Antarctobacter heliothermus: one gene and its partner. The main gene of each other region encodes a partner of the protein of the gene in region 2 in a complex. Links are inferred from orthologs where the notes say so. Each region holds a gene or a part of one and is shown on either strand. Other genes may lie near its edges.

Region 1 (4,067 bases), 260 kb from region 2 along the record:
TCGCCTTCCCCGGCTATGTCGCGGCGATCTGGCTGTTTCTTGTGACCGCACGCGGCACGCCGTCGGCGGGCACGGGCTGGGCCGTAGGGCTCGGCTATTTCGGCTTTTCCATGAGTTGGATCATTGAGCCGTTTCTGGTGGATGCCGCCACAACCGGCTGGATGGCTCCCTTTGCGCTGATCGGGTTGGCCGGAGGGCTGGCGCTGTTCTGGGGGCTGGCGTTCTGGTTTGCGGGTCGGGCGCGGTATCCGGCGCTGACGCTTGTGCTGACGTGGAGCGCGGTGGAGCTGGCGCGGGCCTATGTGTTCACCGGGTTTCCGTGGGCCTTGGTGTCGTATTTCTGGCTGCCGGTCCCGGTCATTCAGTGGGTGTCGGTGTTTGGGCCGCATGGGTTGACGGTGGCGACGTTGGCGGTGGCGGCGTTGCTGGCCAGCGCTCTGCGGCCCGGTCCCGCGCGTTTCAGGACCGCTGTGGCAGGCGTGGTTCTGTTTGGCCTTATGTTCGGTGGTGGCATGGTGTTGACACCGGGGGCGCAGGATCTGGACGGGCGTCCGGTGGTGCGGTTGGTGCAGCCCAACGCCGCGCAGCACGAAAAATGGGACCCGGACATGATCCCGGTCTTTATGGAGCGCAAGTTGCTCTACACCGCCACGGCACCGGAGCCGGGTAGGCTGTCACCTGATCTCATCATCTGGCCAGAGACCAGCGTGCCCAATCTGTTGCACCGGGCGGGGCCGGTGCTTGACCAGATCACGCAGGCGGCAGGAGACGCGCAGGTGGTGCTGGGTGTGCAGCGCGCCGATCAGGCCGGATACTACAATTCGATGCTGGTGCTTGCACCAGAGGGGGGAGTCAACGCGCTGTATGACAAGCACCATCTGGTGCCATTTGGCGAATACATGCCCGCGGCGGCGGTCTTTGCGCGCTGGAACATTGCCGGGCTCGCCGCCCGCGCCGAGGGGGGCTATAGCGGCGGGCCGGGGCCGCAGGTGGTCGATCTTGGGCCGCTGGGGGCCGCGCTGCCGCTGATCTGCTACGAGGCGGTGTTTCCGCAGGACGTCAACGGCGCGCCGCTGCGCCCCGACATGCTGATCCAGATCACCAATGATGCGTGGTTCGGCACATGGTCCGGTCCCTATCAGCATCTGGCGCAGGCCCGCATCCGCGCGATTGAGCAGGGGCTGCCCATGCTGCGCAGCGCCAACACCGGCGTGTCGGCGGTGATTGACGGGGCGGGGCGGGTGCTGGACGCGCTGCCGCTGGGTGTTGCGGGCTATCTGGACGCGCCATTGCCGCCGCCGTTGCGGCATACCCTGTACAGCCGATCCGGAGATCTGCCCGTCGGACTTGCGCTATTTTTCGCCATTGTATTGGTCTGGGGCGCAGCCCGGCGCATAGGTCGCACAGAATCCGATTGACGCTGTCTGTCGTGCCGCGTACCCGCGTTTGGATACTTATATCAAGCATCCCGTCACAACGGCTTCCTGGCGTGGCGGTGTCATCATTGGAGCATCCTTCATGTCGCGAAATAACTATATCTTCACCTCCGAGTCCGTCTCGGAAGGCCATCCGGACAAGGTTTGTGATCGGATTTCAGACGCTATTCTTGATGCCTTTCTGTCCGAAGATCCGCTGGCGCGGGTTGCTTGCGAAACATTTGCCACCACCAACCGCGTTGTCATCGGCGGTGAGGTCGGCCTGACTGATCAGGAAAAAATGCCCGGCTTTATGGCCAGCATCCCCGATATTGCGCGGGCCTGCATCAAGGACATCGGCTACGAGCAGGACAAGTTCCACCACGCCACCTGCGAGATCACCAACCTGCTGCACGAGCAGTCCGCGCATATCGCGCAGGGCGTCACCGGTGAGCAGGGCGATGAGGGTGCTGGCGACCAAGGTATCATGTTCGGCTACGCCACTAATGAGACCGACGCGCTGATGCCCGCGCCGATCCAGTACAGCCATGCAATCCTGCGCCGTCTGGCTGAAGTCCGCAAGGACGGCACCGAACCCACGTTGGGCCCGGACGCCAAATCGCAGCTGTCAGTGAAATACGAAGATGGCAAGCCGGTTGGCGTGACCTCTATCGTGTTGTCGACCCAGCACCTTGACGAGAGCATGACCAGCGCCGACGTGCGTGCCATGGTTGAGCCCTACATCCGTGAGACGCTGCCCGATGGCTGGATCACCGGCGACACCGAATGGTGGGTCAACCCCACCGGCAAGTTTGTCATCGGCGGACCCGACGGCGACGCAGGCCTGACCGGTCGCAAGATCATCGTCGACACCTACGGCGGCGCAGCCCCGCACGGCGGCGGCGCGTTCTCTGGCAAAGATCCGACCAAGGTTGACCGCTCAGCCGCCTATGTGGCGCGCTATCTGGCCAAGAACGTGGTGGCCGCAGGCATGGCGGATCGCTGCACCGTGCAGCTGTCCTACGCCATCGGCGTGGCCAAGCCGCTGTCGATCTATGTCGACACCCACCAGACCGGCAAGGTCGAAGCCCGCGACATCGAACTGGCGATCCCCAAGATCATCGACCTGACGCCGCGCGGCATCCGCACCCATCTGGAACTGAACAAGCCGATCTATCAGCGCACGGCGGCCTATGGCCACTTTGGCCGCGCGCCCGAAGCGGATGGCGGTTTCTCGTGGGAGCGGACCGATCTGGCCGAGGCGCTGAAAAAAGCGGTCTGAACCGGGTCCACGACGCTGTGACGTTGCATGAAAAAGGCTGGCGGGGCGTGATGCCCGGCCAGCCTTCTCTTTTTGGTAACTTGGTTTTTGCGAATATCTTGGAGCGACGCGCGCCTTAGTTTTGGTCGCCGTCCCCTTCGAGCACGATGCGCGGTTTGTGCATGTAGTCGACGCAGCACTCTTGTTCGCCCTCGTAGAACACTTCCCACCAAAAGCCGCTGGTTACGCAGAATTCAAACTCTTCGTCATCGTAGGTGCGCGACACGACCGGGTGGTTCGTGCCGGGACCACTGCGCACACTGGTGTAGCCGTCAGGGTCGTTGATCCAGGCGGTTTCCCATTCGGCGGCGACCTGCATCAGATTCTCAGTCGGGGTAATCCGGTCCATCGCGAGGCCATTGGCGTTGAAGCCTGCGACAATGTGCAGAAACAGTGGTGGTGCCTGCCGGCAGGACGGTCATTGCGATTTCGCATCGTTTTTCTGACGGAAAAGCAGGGCCTCTCGATCTCGGCCGTGCCATGTAACCAATTGGTTATATGAGGTTTATTCGAAAAATGCATCGGGTAAGGTGCAAAAATGAGGCTGACTTTGCTTTGTCCAGAACCCGATTTCCGGCTGTGCAACCACGAATGTCGGGGCCTGTCATTTCATGCGGCGGTAGCGTGTTCCGGTGCTGGTACGCCGCGTCGCACCGGGCCGGTGAACGGTGCGATTGCGCAATTGCTTGCCTCTTGCTATGGCGCGCGCCATGACCACGTCGAACAAACATCCCGATGCCCCTTGGCGGAACTTTTACGGCCGTATCCGGGGCAAGACCCTGCGGCCCAAGCAGGAAGAGTACCTGCAAGAGGATCTGGACAAGCTGTCGCCCGGCCCGGTCGACTGGGAAGAAAACCCGGATCGGACACCGCTGGACCTGCGCGGCGTGTTTGGCGATGCACCGGTCTGGCTGGAGATCGGATTTGGCGGTGGCGAACATCTGGTCCATCAGGCGGTTCAGAACCCCGGCGTCGGGTTGATCGGGGCAGAGCCCTTTATCAACGTGGTGGCGATGCTGCTGGGCAAGATCCGGGATGCGGGCGTGCAGAACTTGCGCGTCTATCCGGGCGATGTGCGCAACCTGTTTGACGTGCTGCCAGATCAGTCGGTGTCGAAGGCGTTTCTGCTGTACCCCGATCCGTGGCCCAAGAAGAAACACCACCGCCGCCGGTTTGTGACGGCGGAACATCTGGAACCGCTGCACCGGGTACTGAAACCGGGGGCGGAGTTTCGGGTGGCGACGGATATTCCGGACTATGTGCGTCAGACGCTGGTCGAAGTGCCCAAGGCGGGGTTCGAGTGGTTGGCGGAGCGTCCGGCAGATTGGCGC
Region 2 (14,703 bases):
TCTGGAACAGATCGACCCGGCGACCGTTTTCCTCGGTTGCGCGTTTCTCGGCGGCATCGGCTGCGACCAGCTTGCCCCGCAGATCCTCAAGCCCGCGCGAAATCATCCCTGCCTCATCTGCGCGGTCTGTATCGGCAAGCTCAAATTCGTAGTCGTGATCTGCCATGCGGGCCACCGCATCGCTGGCGCGCCGAATGGGCAGGGACAGCGACCGTCCAAAGACAAAGGCAAAAAACAAGGCAACCAACATGACCAGCCCGTTGCCAACAAGCTGCTTGATGTCTGCGGCTGCCGCCACCCGGGTTGCCTCTGCATCCAGCACCGACACCTTTTTGAATAGATCCTCGGACATGGCAGCCAATTCGGCGCGCGTTTCTTCCAACACCGGCAAGATCGCTTTGTAAGCAAAGGCCTTGCGGTCAAACAGCGTCAGCCCGGCCAGCGTCTCGACGTCAACGGACAAAGGACGAAGGTTCGCCGCAATAAAGTCCAGATCGATCACCAAATCGCCCTCAGCCGCAGAGAACACACCCGGGACAGCGCCAAGGTGGCGGTGGACCGCCGCCATGCTGTTGCGCATTTCGTCGATCTGCGGATCGTCGCCTGCAACAAACAGCATCATCGCAAGTTCCGCATCCTGGGCCTGCCGAATGATCTGTCCCAACAGCTCACTTTCCTTTGACAGGTCCGAGGTTTGGCTCAGCTTGGTCGTCAGTTCGGATTTCACCGTCCAGGAAATGACCGACAGCACCAGAAGCGTCGCGATAAAGGCCGATGCCAGCAACATCACCTGTATTCGGATCGTGAACCTGCCCATGAAGTGCCCTCGCGCCATAACGCCAGGCACACAGGAACCCGGCTCTTGGAACCGGGTGTAGCGGCAGGTCCGTAAACAAACGTTACCGGACCCTCATCAGGGGTATTCAATTCTTGAGAGTTTTATCTTGTACCGCCGGTATTCTGGCCAATTGTACAGCCAGAATGCCAGCCGCGATTATCGCGACGCCGATCAGATCCAGAGGCCGCAGCGATTCGCCCAAAAGGACCGCAGCAATGGCCACACCAAAAAACGGGTTGAGAAAGTGAAACGTGGCCGAGCGCACGGCACCGATCCGGTCGACCAGCAAGAACCAGACCAACGTCGCGGCCAACCCCGGCACGAAAACCGTGTAGGCAAAGGCCACCACAAGGCTGACTGACCAGTCAACCTCCAGCGGTTCAAGTACCAGCGCTGGAACTGTCAGGACCGCGCAGCCCACCAGCATCTGCAACCCGACGACCATCAGAAAATTGCCCCCCGACGTCGCCCCGCGCAGCGACAGCGTGGCGACCGTCAGCGCAATAACCCCGGCCACACAAAGCGCGACCCCAAACGGATCAACCCCGCCGCCAAACCGCGCCCCCATGATCAAGGCAACGCCAAGAATACCTGCGAAAAGCCCGGCAAGAGCCAGCGGGCGCGGCCGGTCACCGTAAAACATCCAGCCAGCCAGCGCGACGAGGAGCGGCATTGTCGAGGCAACAATTGCCGCAAGCGAGGCCTCAACCGTTTGCATGGCAACAAACATCAGGCCCAGATACAGCGCGTTCTGACACAGACCAAAGATCATCGTCGCACGCCACTGGCTACGCGTCAGCCGCCAAGTCTGCCCCAGTATCCGGGCCAAAACAACCGCCAGCAGCCCCGAAATCAGGAACCGCAGCGCCAGCGCCGACAGCGGCGGTGCCGCGGCCACGATGATACGGGCGGAGGTAAAGGCCGAAGACCACATCACCGCAAAGGCGAGGCCCATAAAGATCGCGCGAATATCCATGGGCAAGGCTTAGGGCCTTTCACGCACCGCTGAAAGCCCCATCGTCACTGCGATTGACTGCCATGCGCACGGCTTAGGCCCCAACGGGCAGGTGACCCGTCTTGATGAAAATCAGACAACCGTCATCGGAGAAAAGCGCATGTTGCGACCGATCCGGGCTGCGCAGCCAGGTGCCCGCCGGGTAACGCCCGTTGTCGTTCTGCAATACACCTTCGATCACGTAAACCTCTTTGCCGCCCCTCTGGCCTTGGAAGTTCAACCGGGTGCCGGGGGCAAAGCGCACCAGCCGGACGACCTCGGGGCCGTGTTTATGCAACGGCAGTACGCTCAGCCCCTCTTCGGAACTGGATTGGAACACCGCTGACCGCGTGTCGATCACCACCTGTTCGGTATCTGCCGCGTCGAACTGACATAACTTGACCAGAATCACCGCACCCTCAGGCCCGATGTGGGGCGTATGCGCGGAGCCGATTGGATTTCGGACATAGGTTCCGGCGGGATAGTCGGCATGTTCGTCGGAAAACACCCCGTCAAGGACCAGAAATTCCTCACCACCGCCGTGGCTGTGCCGGTCAAAGGCGCTGTTAGGCGCGAATTTCACGATCGTGGTCGCCCGCGCAACCTCATCCCCGATCCGATCCAGCATCATCCGCTCGACGCCGTTCGCCGGCGAGGGCCGCCAATGATGCTCTTCGGGGCGAACCACCACCCGCTTGGTGAAATCGGCATTCAGCTCCATCCGGGCCTCTCCTTGTTAACCCTTCTAAACTAGGGCGGCGTGGACAGATGGACCAGCCCCCGACAACCGTCTATGAAAAATGCCCCGCCTGCCAAAGGACAAGCGGGGCCAGTTCGAGCCACGCGCATAGGCGCGGCATCGGCGGTGTTCGATAAAATTGTCTAGGTAACGCTCAGCTCGGGCGTTCACTCATCTCCGAGCGGATCTGCTGACGCAGTACGTCGATTGGCACGGTCTTGCCGTCCCGTTTGAAACACCAGTAGGTCCAGCCGTTGCACGACGGCGCGCCCTCAAGCTGGGCTCCGACCTGATGGATCGACCCCTTGACGTCATTCCCCACCAGCGTCCCGTCGGCGCGGACCTTGGCCTTGTGACGGCCATTCATGCTCCACAGTTCCTCGCCGGGGCGCAGCATGCCGCGTTCGACAAGCTGGCCAAAGGGCACACGCGGTTCGGCGCGTTTTGAGGTGCTGACCTCCAGCGCAGCCTTGTCAAAGGCACGCACCTTGGCGATGCGCTTTTCCGCAACGGCGCGATAGGCATCTTCGCGTTCGATCCCGATCCAATCGCGGCCTAGCATCTTGGCCACGGCACCAGTTGTGCCTGTCCCAAAGAACGGGTCCAGCACCACGTCGCCGGGTTTGGTCGAGCCAACCAGAACACGGTGCAGCAACGAGGTCGGCTTTTGCGTCGGATGCGCCTTGTCGCCGTTGTCATCCTTGAGTCGCTCACCGCCATTGCAGATTGGCAGAACCCAGTCGCTGCGCATCTGGATGCCCTCGTTCAGGGCCTTCAGCGCCTCATAGTTGAAGGTGTATTTGGCCCCCTCGCCCTTGGACGCCCAGATCATCGTCTCATGCGCGTTGGTGAACCGTTTACCGCGAAAGTTGGGCATCGGGTTGGCCTTGCGCCAGACCACATCGTTCAGGATCCAATAGCCCGCGTCCTGCAACGCCGCGCCCACCCGAAAGATGTTGTGATATGAGCCGATTACCCAGATCGCCCCGTCGGGCTTGAGCAATCGGCGCGCCGCTGCGAGCCAGTCTTGGGTAAACTTGTCGTAGGCGGCAAAACTCGAAAACTGGTCCCAGTGGTCGTCGACCGCGTCCACCTGAGAATTGTCGGGACGGTGCAGCGTGCCCTTCAGCTGCAGATTGTAGGGTGGATCGGCAAATATCAGATCAACGGACGCCTCCGGCAGACTGTTCATCACATCGATGCAGTCCCCCGCCAGAATCGTGTTGAGAGGGAGCGCATGCGCGCTCGTCATTTTGGTCATCTTCGTCATTCTCTGCCTCTGTCCCCGGCACGTTGTCGCGCTCATTGGTTGAGGGAAAGATGAGTCAAAGGTGATTCGCGGTCAATTCTAATTTTGAATCAGTCACTTGAGTTTTTCTCTTGCCACAAGATATCGCGCACCGGAGCAAAGGAACGTCTATGCAGAGGGGTCACCCCCAAATCTCGGAGTGCAGATTTGTGACACTTCGTCGGGTAGCCGGCGTTTGTTTCCCAGCCGTATCCGGGAAACCGTACTGCGGCCTCTTTCATGACATTATCCCGCCAGTTTTTCGCCACAATTGAGGCCGCAGCAATGGACGGCGACACCCCGTCGCCGCCCACCACCGGCGTCGCGGGACACGGCAAGCCGGTTGGCAAACGGTTTCCGTCGATCAACAGATGGTCTGGTTCGATGGACAAATCCGCCACGGCGCGGCGCATGGCCAATAGGCTGGCTTGCAAGATGTTTATGTCGTCGATCTCTTCGACACTGGCCACGCCCAGGCCAATCAGCGCGCTTTGCCGCAACAGCGGCTCCAGATGATCGCGGCGTTTGGCGCTCAACTTTTTGGAGTCGTTCAGCCCATCAGGAATGGCCTCACGGGTCAAGATCACGGCCGCGGCCACAACCGGCCCGGCCAGTGGTCCGCGCCCGACCTCATCAACCCCCGCTACGCGCGTAAACCCACGCGCCCAGAGCGCCTCTTCCAGACGCAGTGTAAGTGCCATGAGGGTCAGCCCGCCATCATCCGCCGTACCGCGCGCAGCCGCACGGTAAGCGCGCCCGCGCCCACAATGGCCAGAACCACCAGAGAAACCCATCCCAGCATCGGGATCAGACTGATAAGTCCAGCCAGCAACGCGCCAATGAACGCCGCCACGACCCGGTCGATCCAGGGGAGCGGCAGCTTCGGCACATAGCTCAACGCCCAGCGGCCAAGGGCATAAACCCCGACAATCAGACCCGCTGCGGCCAACGCTGCGGCCGCCAGCCAGAAAAATGGCGTCAGCAGCGCACCGATCATCGTCACCGCCACCACAACGCCGCCCCCGGTCAGGATGGACAGGCCAACGAACCCGGCACCGACAAGACGCAGGGGGCGTGCTGCGATCTGGTTCGCCATATCAGTCATCCGTACCGGCGCAATCAGCGCCACTAGCGCCGTGATCGCCCCGACCACAAGCACCCAGGACACCATGTCGGACAGCTTTTCGCCAATGCTCTGCTTCGGCAACCCGGCGGGGTGTTGAAACGCCCCGCTGACGCGCTTGTATTTCAATTCAATCCGCGTCAGCCGCTCCGCCGCGACCACGCTTTCGGGAACGTCTGTTGCGCCGACCACGTCTTCATACAGTGTCAGCGTCCCGTCTATGCGCGCCCCCGCGCCGAACGTCAGTTCCCGCGATGAGATGACGGCATCGCCTGCAATCTGGCCATTCAGTTCCACAATCTCGCCGTTGGCAATCAGGCTTTCGCCGACGGTGCCGTTCACGACGACCTCGGACCCAAAAGCGCGCAAATCCCCCGCGATCGCTGCGTCCACCGATAGGGTATAACCCGCCAGCGCCACATCGCCGGCCACCGGCGCGCTGATCCGCACCCGCTGTCCGGCGGCGTACAGGCTGCCGCCCAGATCCGCGTCCACATCAACCCAGCGTCCGGCCATATGCGCCGTCCCGGTGACCGGCGCAGCCAGTTGTACGCGCTGACCTGCCAGAAAGGCGTCGTCGCGCCCGGTTTCGGACATGCGGACGGTGGCCCCCGCCTTGTAGATGTCATTGCCAAACAGCGCCTGTTCGGCCGCATCCTGCGCCAGCGCCGGAGCGGCCATCAACAAGCCCAGCGTAACCAAATATTTCTTCAACATAGGCTGAACTCCCCTGCTCCGCCGGAGCCGATTCTAGCCGCTGAACGTATCAGCCGCCTTGTTCTGCCTTAAAGCGCGGGTCGCGGGCCGGTCTCAACCCCTTTCGGGATCGACCTGTACGCCTTCGTCCGAAAGAAAAGCCGTGATCAGGGTCAGCACGGCCTCTTCTTCGGTCACCTTGCGGGATCCGATCCACATCTCCAGCCTCGCACGTTCTTCACAGCTGAGTTGAACAAGGATCGGACGCCGATCACCGGATGAGACAGTCTTGGTCCATTCGGTCCCCGCATCCAAAGCGCGCCGCAACGTTTGCCGCACCAGATAGGCCAGCGGCACATGGGCGGTGGACTGGCGTACCAAAACCTTCCGCAGCGGCTCTGGCAGACCCAGAACCAACGCTTTTCTAGGGTCTCGGCGACTCATGACATTCCTCGTTTTTTGGATTTTCGCACTCTAGCAGAATAGCCGGTCACCGCGAGACCCGATCTCTTGAAAGTTGTCGTTGACGCAGACGACACACGCGTAAGGTCAAACTCTTTTCGCGATGGCCAAACCACGCTAAGCCTGACGGACGGATACAGCCAAGAAGGGGTCTCATGTCCCAGTTCACTTATCTTTTTGTCTATGGCACGTTGATGACCACTGCAAACCACCCGATTAGCGCACGACTCCGCGAGGAATCCGATCTGATCGGCTTGGGCTGGATCCGGGCTCGTCTCTATCATATCGAGGACCCTGAGGACCCCGGCCAACGGTATCCCGGCGCGGTTCCATCGGGCTATGACAACGACCGTGTCCACGGCGAAGTCTACGCATTGAGTAACGGGGCCGAGGCCCTGATTGCCGCCTTCGACATCTATGAGGCCTGCGACCCGTCCCGCCCGGAACCACATGAATTCATGCGCCGCCGCGTTCCTGTGACGATGGACGACAATCGCGTCATCGACGCGATTTCTTATCTCTATTCCTGGGATTTGTCGCGCGCGACACGGGTTCCGTCGGGCCGGTTCAACCGCCACATCCCGCAGACGATCTGACTCGCGCAAAAAAATGCGCCCAACTGGCGTCGTCTGTCGGTCTGATACAATCTGTTGCCCCCCGCATGACCAGGCTGGATCACAACACGCACCACATCAAACGCACAAAGGCGCCCTGGGGCGCCTTTGTCTTGTCTTTCGGGCGATGTCGGAGCGGCTTGCGCCCCCCCGGTCACACTTCGCAGGGCGAAGCGTGATTACATCATGCCGCCCATGCCGCCCATGTCGGGCATGCCGCCACCGGCAGGTGCACCTTCTTTGGCCGGTTTGTCGGCAACCATCGCTTCGGTGGTGACCAGCAGGCCAGCAACCGATGCAGCGTCTTCCAGAGCGGTACGGACAACCTTGGCCGGGTCGATGACGCCGAACTTGAACATGTCGCCATATTCATCGGTCTGCGCGTTGTAACCGAACTTGGGGTCATTCGACTCGCGGATCTTGCCAGCCACAACCGAACCGTCAACACCGGCGTTCTCGGCGATCTGGCGCAGCGGTGCTTCCAGTGCCTTGCGAACGATGGTGATGCCTGCGTTCTGGTCGCTATTGGCGCCGGTCAGGCCTTCGAGAACCTTGGCACCCTGAACCAGAGCAACACCGCCACCAACGACGATACCTTCTTGAACAGCTGCGCGAGTCGCGTTCAGAGCATCGTCAACACGGTCTTTGCGCTCTTTCACTTCGACTTCGGTCATGCCACCGACGCGGATAACGGCAACGCCGCCTGCCAGCTTGGCAACACGTTCCTGCAGCTTTTCACGGTCGTAGTCCGAAGTGGTTTCTTCGATCTGAGTACGGATCTGGGAAACGCGTGCTTCGATCTCGGCCTTTTCGCCAGCGCCGTCGACGATGGTGGTCTCGTCTTTGGTGATCGAGACTTTCTTGGCTGTGCCAAGCATGTCCATGGTCACCGACTCCAGCTTCATGCCGAGGTCTTCGGAGATCACCTGACCGCCGGTCAGGATCGCGATGTCCTGCAGCATGGCCTTGCGGCGATCGCCGAAGCCCGGTGCCTTGACGGCTGCGATCTTCAGGCCGCCACGCAGCTTGTTGACCACGAGGGTCGCCAGCGCTTCGCCTTCGACGTCTTCAGCAATGATCAGCAGCGGCTTTTGCGACTGGATCACCTGCTCGAGCAGCGGAACCATCGGCTGGAGCGACGAGAGTTTCTTCTCGTGCAGCAGGATCATGCAGTCTTCGAGATCTGCAATCATCTTGTCCGGGTTGGTCACGAAATAGGGCGACAGGTAGCCACGGTCGAACTGCATACCTTCGACAACATCGGTCTCGGTCTCGAGGCCTTTGTTCTCTTCGACGGTGATGACACCCTCGTTGCCGACTTTCTGCATCGCGTCAGCGATCTGACGACCGATTTCCGCTTCGCCGTTGGCGGAGATGGTGCCAACCTGAGCGACTTCGTCGCTGTTTTCGACCTTGCGGGCCGCGTCCTTGATCGACTGCACGACTTTCGAAGTCGCCAGATCAATGCCGCGCTTGAGGTCCATCGGGTTCATGCCAGCGGCAACGGCCTTGAGGCCTTCTTTGACGATAGCTTGGGCCAGAACGGTCGCGGTGGTGGTGCCGTCGCCGGCCTCATCATTGGTGCGGGAAGCAACTTCCTTCACCATCTGTGCGCCCATGTTCTCGAACTTGTCTTCCAGTTCGATCTCTTTGGCGACAGAAACACCGTCTTTAGTGATGCGCGGTGCGCCGAACGACTTGTCCAGGATCACGTTGCGGCCTTTGGGGCCCAAAGTCACCTTGACCGCATCGGCCAGAATGTTGACGCCGCGCAGCATTTTGTTGCGGGCATCGGTATCGAATTTCACATCTTTTGCAGACATCGCATGTCCTCCTTAGAAGTCTTCGTTGGCGATCACGACTGGCGTTCAGGCAGCGGCTGCTGCTGCTTCGTCAGTGATGATCCCGAGGATGTCGCTTTCCTTCATGATCAGCAGCTCTTCGCCACCGACATTGACTTCGGTGCCGGACCACTTACCGAAAAGGACTTTGTCGCCTTCTTTGACGCCCATTTCGATCAGCTCGCCGCTGTCCTTGCGTGCGCCTTCGCCACACGAGACAACCACGCCTTCTGCCGGCTTTTCCTTGGCGCTGTCAGGAATGATCAGCCCACCAGCAGTCTTTTCGTCGCCTTCAACGCGACGGACAAGCACGCGGTCATGAAGCGGTTTGAATGCCATCTCCGAGTCTCCTAGCTCAAAGTTTCTTCTATGCCCCCTCACCGTATGAGCGGGGGCGTTAGCACTCACCGTAGTCGAGTGCTAACGGCGTCTAGCTAAGGATGAGTCTCAGTTCTGTCAACATGGAGACCGGGAAAATTTGGTGCGCTTGGCGCTAAGAGGGCTGGCACGGCAGGTTGGGACGAGTGCGACCCGGACATCCAGACAAACAATACTTGTTGAGACCTATGAACAGCAGACGCGTTTACCACCCACGGCAGGAAAAAACATCGCCCGACCCGCCCTCTTCATCCAATGCGTGCAGTAGCGGAACACGACTCGCCTCGAATCGCCTTTTGCGAAATGCTGCCCCTGACTGAGTCCCAAAATACGACAAGGACACCCATGACCTTTATGCCCAAAATCCTCTGCATTCTTGTCCTTTGTCCCGCTGTGCTGCTGGCTTTTGGCCGGCCCGCCGAGGCACAGAGCACGTTTCTTACCCTGTCGGACGTGCATTATGGCATTGCGGCAGAGGAACACGTCTGGGGTCACAGTCATGAAACCAGCAAGGCGCTTTGGGACAAGGCCCAGACCAAGGCCCGCGCCCTGCGTGACAGCGAATCCGCTGCCTTCACGCTATATCTTGGCGACATGCCCGCACACAATCAGGCAGACGCCGCACGCAAGCTGGAGTTCACCACTGTCCTGAACGGATTGGCCACAATTGCGGGGGACAGTCATAGGCTCTATTTCCTGCCCGGCAACAACGACAGCCTGGACCGCGATTATTGCGCCTTCGACAGCGGCGGTCAGGTGCCCTTTGTCGCGGACGACAAATACGACCCCACCAAAAGCGGCCCGCCCACCAATCAATGGCCGACACTGCGCGCCGGGGACACGCTGATCGACGCCAGCCATATTGACCACGGCTATTACTCTGCCTATCCGCTGCTGCCGGACACCGGGCTGCGGCTGATTGCCTTGAACACAGTCATGTTCACCGACGACTATGGCACCGGGTTCAACTGGGACGCCTGCGAAAACGCCCTGACCATCGCGGAAATCGAAACGCGCATTGCGACCCAACTGCAATGGCTTGCCACCCAACTGGCGGAGGCCGAGGCCGCCGGGGAAAAGGTCATCCTGGCGATGCACGTTCCACCCGGTATCGACGGCTATGGCGGCGGCCCGATGTGGACCGTTGCGCGCGGGTATTCGGACAGCGGGTACACCGGCGATGATCCGCTGTTCACTGCTGCAAGTGCGGCGGGTAACCACACCATCGAACGTGTTTTTCTGGCGCTGACAGCCCGCCACGCCAAGACCATCTCCGCAATGCTGACAGCCCATACCCATCTGGACGATTTGCGTCTTCTGACTTCATGTCAGGGCGACGCCGCCGGGATCGCCTATGGCGTTCCGGGGATCACGACCGACCACGGCAACAACCCCGCGATGAAGGTCTTTGGCCTCGATGCCACTTTTACGCTGGACCGGGCCACCACCTATTTCGCAACCGAATTTACCGCGCCCAAATTCGATTGGCACAGCGATACGCACTACGGGTTTACCGCCACCTATTGCCCGACGGGGCGGGACTGTTCCGGCCATCCACTTTCCTCTGTGCTACAGGCGTGGAATGGCGATACCCAAGGGATCGCCAAGCGGATGCTGACAATCCTGCGCACCGGGCGTGGCGCGGTCAGCGGTCACTACTACGCGGCCGCGCTGGACGCCGCGCCAAACTGCACAATGCCCCGGACCATGCGGTAGATCCCCCAAAGGCAACGACCAAGACAGCGGCATGGAACGGCGCATTTGGCTGTGCCGTTGGCATTGCACTTGGTCTCCAAGCTGCACTAGGGTCGCGCCGACACCCCCAGACAGAGCACCCCATGCCCTCACCAATCGCCGCGCCCCTGCGCCATGCGCCTCCGCCGTCGAGTTCCGAAAACCTGCGCGGCATCGTCCTGATGGCACTGGGATTCTTTTCGTTTGCCGCCTGCGATGTGATGGCCAAGGTCCTGACTGAAACCCTGCACCCGGTGCAGGTGGTGTGGTTCCGGCAAATCGGCCTTGCCCTTGGCGTGATTGTCCTGCTGGCCCTGCGCGGACCGTCCATGCTGCGCTCACGCTTGCCGGTCTTGCAGATCACCCGCGGCTTGCTGGCAGTCTGCTCGGCAATCTGTTTCATCATCTCGGTCAGCTATGTCCCTCTGGCCGATGCGGTCGCCGTGACCTTTATCGCGCCCTTCATCGTCACCCTTCTGGGGGCGTTTGTCCTGCGCGAATCCGTTGGCATCCGCCGTTGGATTGCCGTCGGCATCGGCTTTATCGGCATGCTGATCGTGATCCGCCCCGGACTGGGCGTGTTTCATCCCGCCATCGGCTTTACCGTCGCCGCAGCCTGCTTTTTTGCTCTGCGCCAAGTCCTGTCGCGCAGCCTGAGCGGGGCGGACCCGGTCATCACAACCGTCACCTATACCTCCCTCACCTCTATCGTTTTGGTCAGCGTCGCCCTGCCATTTGTCTGGACAACACCGGATCAACTGTCGCTCTGGCTCTTGGCGGTTGGACTTGCCGCCACGGCCGGACTGGGAGAGGTTCTGGTGATCCGCGCGCTGGATATCGCACAGGCCGTGGTGTTGGCCCCGATCCACTATTCGATGATCATTTGGGGTACCTTCTACGGTTTTGTGGTCTTCTCCGACCTGCCCGATGGTTGGACCCTGATTGGCTGTGGCATCATCATCGCCTCTGGCCTGTACACCCTGCACCGCGAACGTCTGGCAGCAAAGGCCCAGCCGAATACTTGACGCAGCAGCTCTTGGGCGCGCAATCTAAGGGTTCCCGGCAGAAAGCCCGCGACCATGACCATAGTCCCGCCAGAACCGGCCTTGCGTGACTACAAGGATACGCTCACCGACTCGCGCCGATGGGACGCCTTCACCCCGCGCGATGGCGACATCGTCGTTTCGACCCCACCCAAATGTGGCACGACATGGACCCAAGCCATCCTTGCGATGCTGATCACCGGGGATCCGCTGGTGGATGCGCAGACCTCGATGAAATCACCGTGGATCGACATCTCGTTCCGCGACGTCGCAGAAGTCATGGCCCGGCTAGAGGCACAAGAGCACCGCCGTCAGGTCAAGACGCACACCCCCTTTGACGGCGTCCCCTACTGGCCGCAAATGCGCTACATCACCGTGTACCGGCATCCCATCGACGTCCATTTTTCGTTTCGAAAACACGTCGCCAATATGTCATTTGATTTTGCCATCGGGCTATACCCTGACGATCTGTCCGAAGGATTCCGACTGTTCCTCGAAGGCGACCACTTCGACGCCGTCAGCCTTGACTCGATCCTGACCCACTACCGCGAGACACTCGTGCGAGAACCCCGAGAGAACCTCCTGCGCCTGCACTACGCAGACATGACGCGCGACCTGCCCCGCACCGTCGCCCGCATCGCCGATCACGTCGGCATCGAGCACCCAAAGGCACTGCTGGACGCAATCGCCGACGCCGCAACCTTTGACAGCATGAAGGCCAACGCCCACCGCTTTACCCCCTCCGCCGGGCAGGAGTTCTGGCGCAACGACGCAGAGTTCTTCAACACCGCCTCATCGAATAAATGGGAGGGGAGGCTGACGCCCGACGACCTTGCCGCATATGACGCGCGCATGTCCGTCGCGCTGTCACCAAAGGACCGTCACTGGCTGGAATGGGGCAGCGCCTGAACGTCAGCGTGGCTCCCAACTATAGGCCCAATGGGTCAGCGCTGCGTGCCCATCCTTGGTCAACGCATAGACCCCGGTCCCGACCTTTTCGAACCAGCCATAGTGGTTGTCGCGCATGATCCGCGTCGCCAAAGACACGCCCGTGGCCGCCACTACATCGCGCCCTCGGCATGGTCCTGCCTCTGCCAGATGCGCCGCACAGGCCAGCGCATCCTGACGGTAGCCGGTGACAATCCCGTGCCGGGTCGCGCCGCCATCATTCGGGTCCCCCCGCAGCCGCGAAAATTCACGCAACAGTTTGGCCGCCTTCGCCTTGGACTGCCTTGGCGCATAGGGGCCGGGATCGCACATCACCTCAACTGTTCCATCGGCACGCACCGTAATGAACCCCAAGCCCAACCGCCGGCACAGCGACAGGTTGTCCTTCAGCGCGCGCCGCGCGGTGCGTCCGGTGGGCCGGGGGACCGCGATATATACCAGATCGCTGACCGCCAGCCGGGTGCAAGCCTGATGAAACAACGACAGGGTGATGCGCAGCTTCAGCTCGACAATCACCGGCGGCTCATCTCCGCGCACCGCCACCAGATCAGCAGCGCCGACCTCGCCCTTGACCTCATAGCCCTGCCCAACCAGCAACGCCTTGACCGGCGCATATAAATCGCTTTCCCGCTCCATTCGCGCAGTCTCAACAGCCCGCGCGCCCTTGTCCAGAACCCGTGAAGCCGACTATGAAAAGATAGCCCTCATGAAAGGCCCGCCATGCGACCGATCCTCCTTGCCCTGACCATCCTCGGCCTGCTGACTGGACCGCTGCACGCGGCCTGCGACGGGCAAAGCCTGACACCGTCGCTGACCCCGGCAGAACGGGTGGAACTGGACGCCCGTCTTGCGGACCTGCCCTATGCGTCCGGCAATCACTGGCGCGCCACGCGAGGCGATGCGGTTCTGCATCTGGTCGGCACCATGCATCTTGGTGAGACACGCCTGGACGGCCCGACAACCCGCCTGACCCCTCTGGTCGAGGGCGCAGGCCTACTGATGTTGGAAATGGCCACCGACGAAAAATCCGCGCTGGAGACGGCGCTATCCACTCGTATGGACATGCTTCTCTTGCCGGACAAGACACTGCCCGATCTCTTGCCAGAGACGGAATGGCAAATGTTGGCCGATGCCATGCGGCAGCGCGGCGTTCCGCCCTTCATGGGGGCCAAGATGCGGCCGTGGTATGTCTCGATCCTGTTGGCGATCCCGTCCTGCATGAAAGAGCAACTGGCAGAGGCTGACGGCCTCGACGCCCGTCTGGAACGACGTGCCGTTGCAAAGGGTGTTCCCGCACGCTCACTTGAGCCCTATGAAACCGGGTTCAAGGCCTTTGCCGACATGCCATTCGAAATTCAGATGCTTATGGTCCGCTCTGCGCTCAGCTCGCCCGAAGACGGCGAGGATCTGTTTGAAACCATGCTTTCGGCCTATTTCGCCGAGGATCACGGTGCCAGCCAAGTGGTGCTTGAGGTGCTGTCCCCTCGCCTGACGCCATTGACAGAGGCCGAGAACAAACTAGTCTTTCGCGCGCTGGATGAGGCGCTGATCTCAAGCCGCAACCGCGCCTGGATTCCGGTGCTGGAGGACGCGCTGAAGGATACCGATGGCTATGTCGTTGCGGCCTTTGGCGCCGCGCATTTGGCCGGCCACGAAGGCGTACTGCAACTGTTAGCGGACAAGGGTTTCACCCTCGAACGGCTACCATTCTGACAAGCCCTGACTGACAAGCGCCAAATAGCCGGGGACGGTGGGCGGGGCGACGTTCGGGCCAAAGGCCCAGGACGAGCGCCGTGTACCGTCCCCGGTTGGGATTCAGGCCGCCAGACCGCGCCCCTTCAACAACGCCTCAACCCCCGGCATCCGGCCCCGGAAGGCCATGTACAGATCTTCGGCCTCGACTGAGCCACCTTTCGACAGGATGAACTGCTCCAACTTTTGCGCCGTCTTGGGGTCAAACGCGCCGCCCGCCTCTTCAAAAGCCTCAAACGCATCCGCATCCATC

The links.
Region 1: the proteins of groL (region 2) and metK are in contact, whole or in part, in a cryo-EM structure (PDB 8P4O), measured with the Escherichia coli proteins. The link is inferred for Antarctobacter heliothermus from one-to-one orthologs.

What each region holds. Positions count from the first base shown.
Region 1 is NZ_CP022540.1:1,959,006-1,963,072, forward strand. What follows is about bases 718-3,607. They hold metK (methionine adenosyltransferase), read left to right. Parts: upstream 718-1,518; coding sequence 1,519-2,697; downstream 2,698-3,607. Other genes in these bases: lnt (apolipoprotein N-acyltransferase), read left to right, coding at 718-1,418; ANTHELSMS3_RS09280 (SH3 domain-containing protein), read right to left, coding at 2,813-3,085; trmB (tRNA (guanine(46)-N(7))-methyltransferase TrmB), read left to right, coding at 3,447-3,607. Also shown: more of lnt, read left to right, coding at 1-717; more of trmB, read left to right, coding at 3,608-4,067. UniProt on the Escherichia coli protein: Catalyzes the formation of S-adenosylmethionine (AdoMet) from methionine and ATP.
Region 2 is NZ_CP022540.1:1,695,004-1,709,706, reverse strand. What follows is about bases 6,256-9,187. They hold groL (chaperonin GroEL), read right to left. Parts: upstream 8,578-9,187; coding sequence 6,934-8,577; downstream 6,256-6,933. Other genes in these bases: ANTHELSMS3_RS08055 (co-chaperone GroES), read right to left, coding at 8,623-8,934; ANTHELSMS3_RS08065 (gamma-glutamylcyclotransferase family protein), read left to right, coding at 6,296-6,736. Outside these bases: ANTHELSMS3_RS08100 (methyl-accepting chemotaxis protein), read right to left, coding at 1-817; ANTHELSMS3_RS08095 (DMT family transporter), read right to left, coding at 924-1,814; ANTHELSMS3_RS08090 (cupin domain-containing protein), read right to left, coding at 1,888-2,553; ANTHELSMS3_RS08085 (site-specific DNA-methyltransferase), read right to left, coding at 2,726-3,841; ANTHELSMS3_RS08080 (ribonuclease HII), read right to left, coding at 3,931-4,560; ANTHELSMS3_RS08075 (hypothetical protein), read right to left, coding at 4,566-5,699; ANTHELSMS3_RS08070 (hypothetical protein), read right to left, coding at 5,793-6,122; ANTHELSMS3_RS08050 (metallophosphoesterase), read left to right, coding at 9,319-10,689; ANTHELSMS3_RS08045 (DMT family transporter), read left to right, coding at 10,812-11,732; ANTHELSMS3_RS08040 (sulfotransferase domain-containing protein), read left to right, coding at 11,787-12,659; ANTHELSMS3_RS08035 (DUF2161 domain-containing phosphodiesterase), read right to left, coding at 12,663-13,334; ANTHELSMS3_RS08030 (TraB/GumN family protein), read left to right, coding at 13,419-14,411; ANTHELSMS3_RS08025 (M3 family metallopeptidase), read right to left, coding at 14,514-14,703.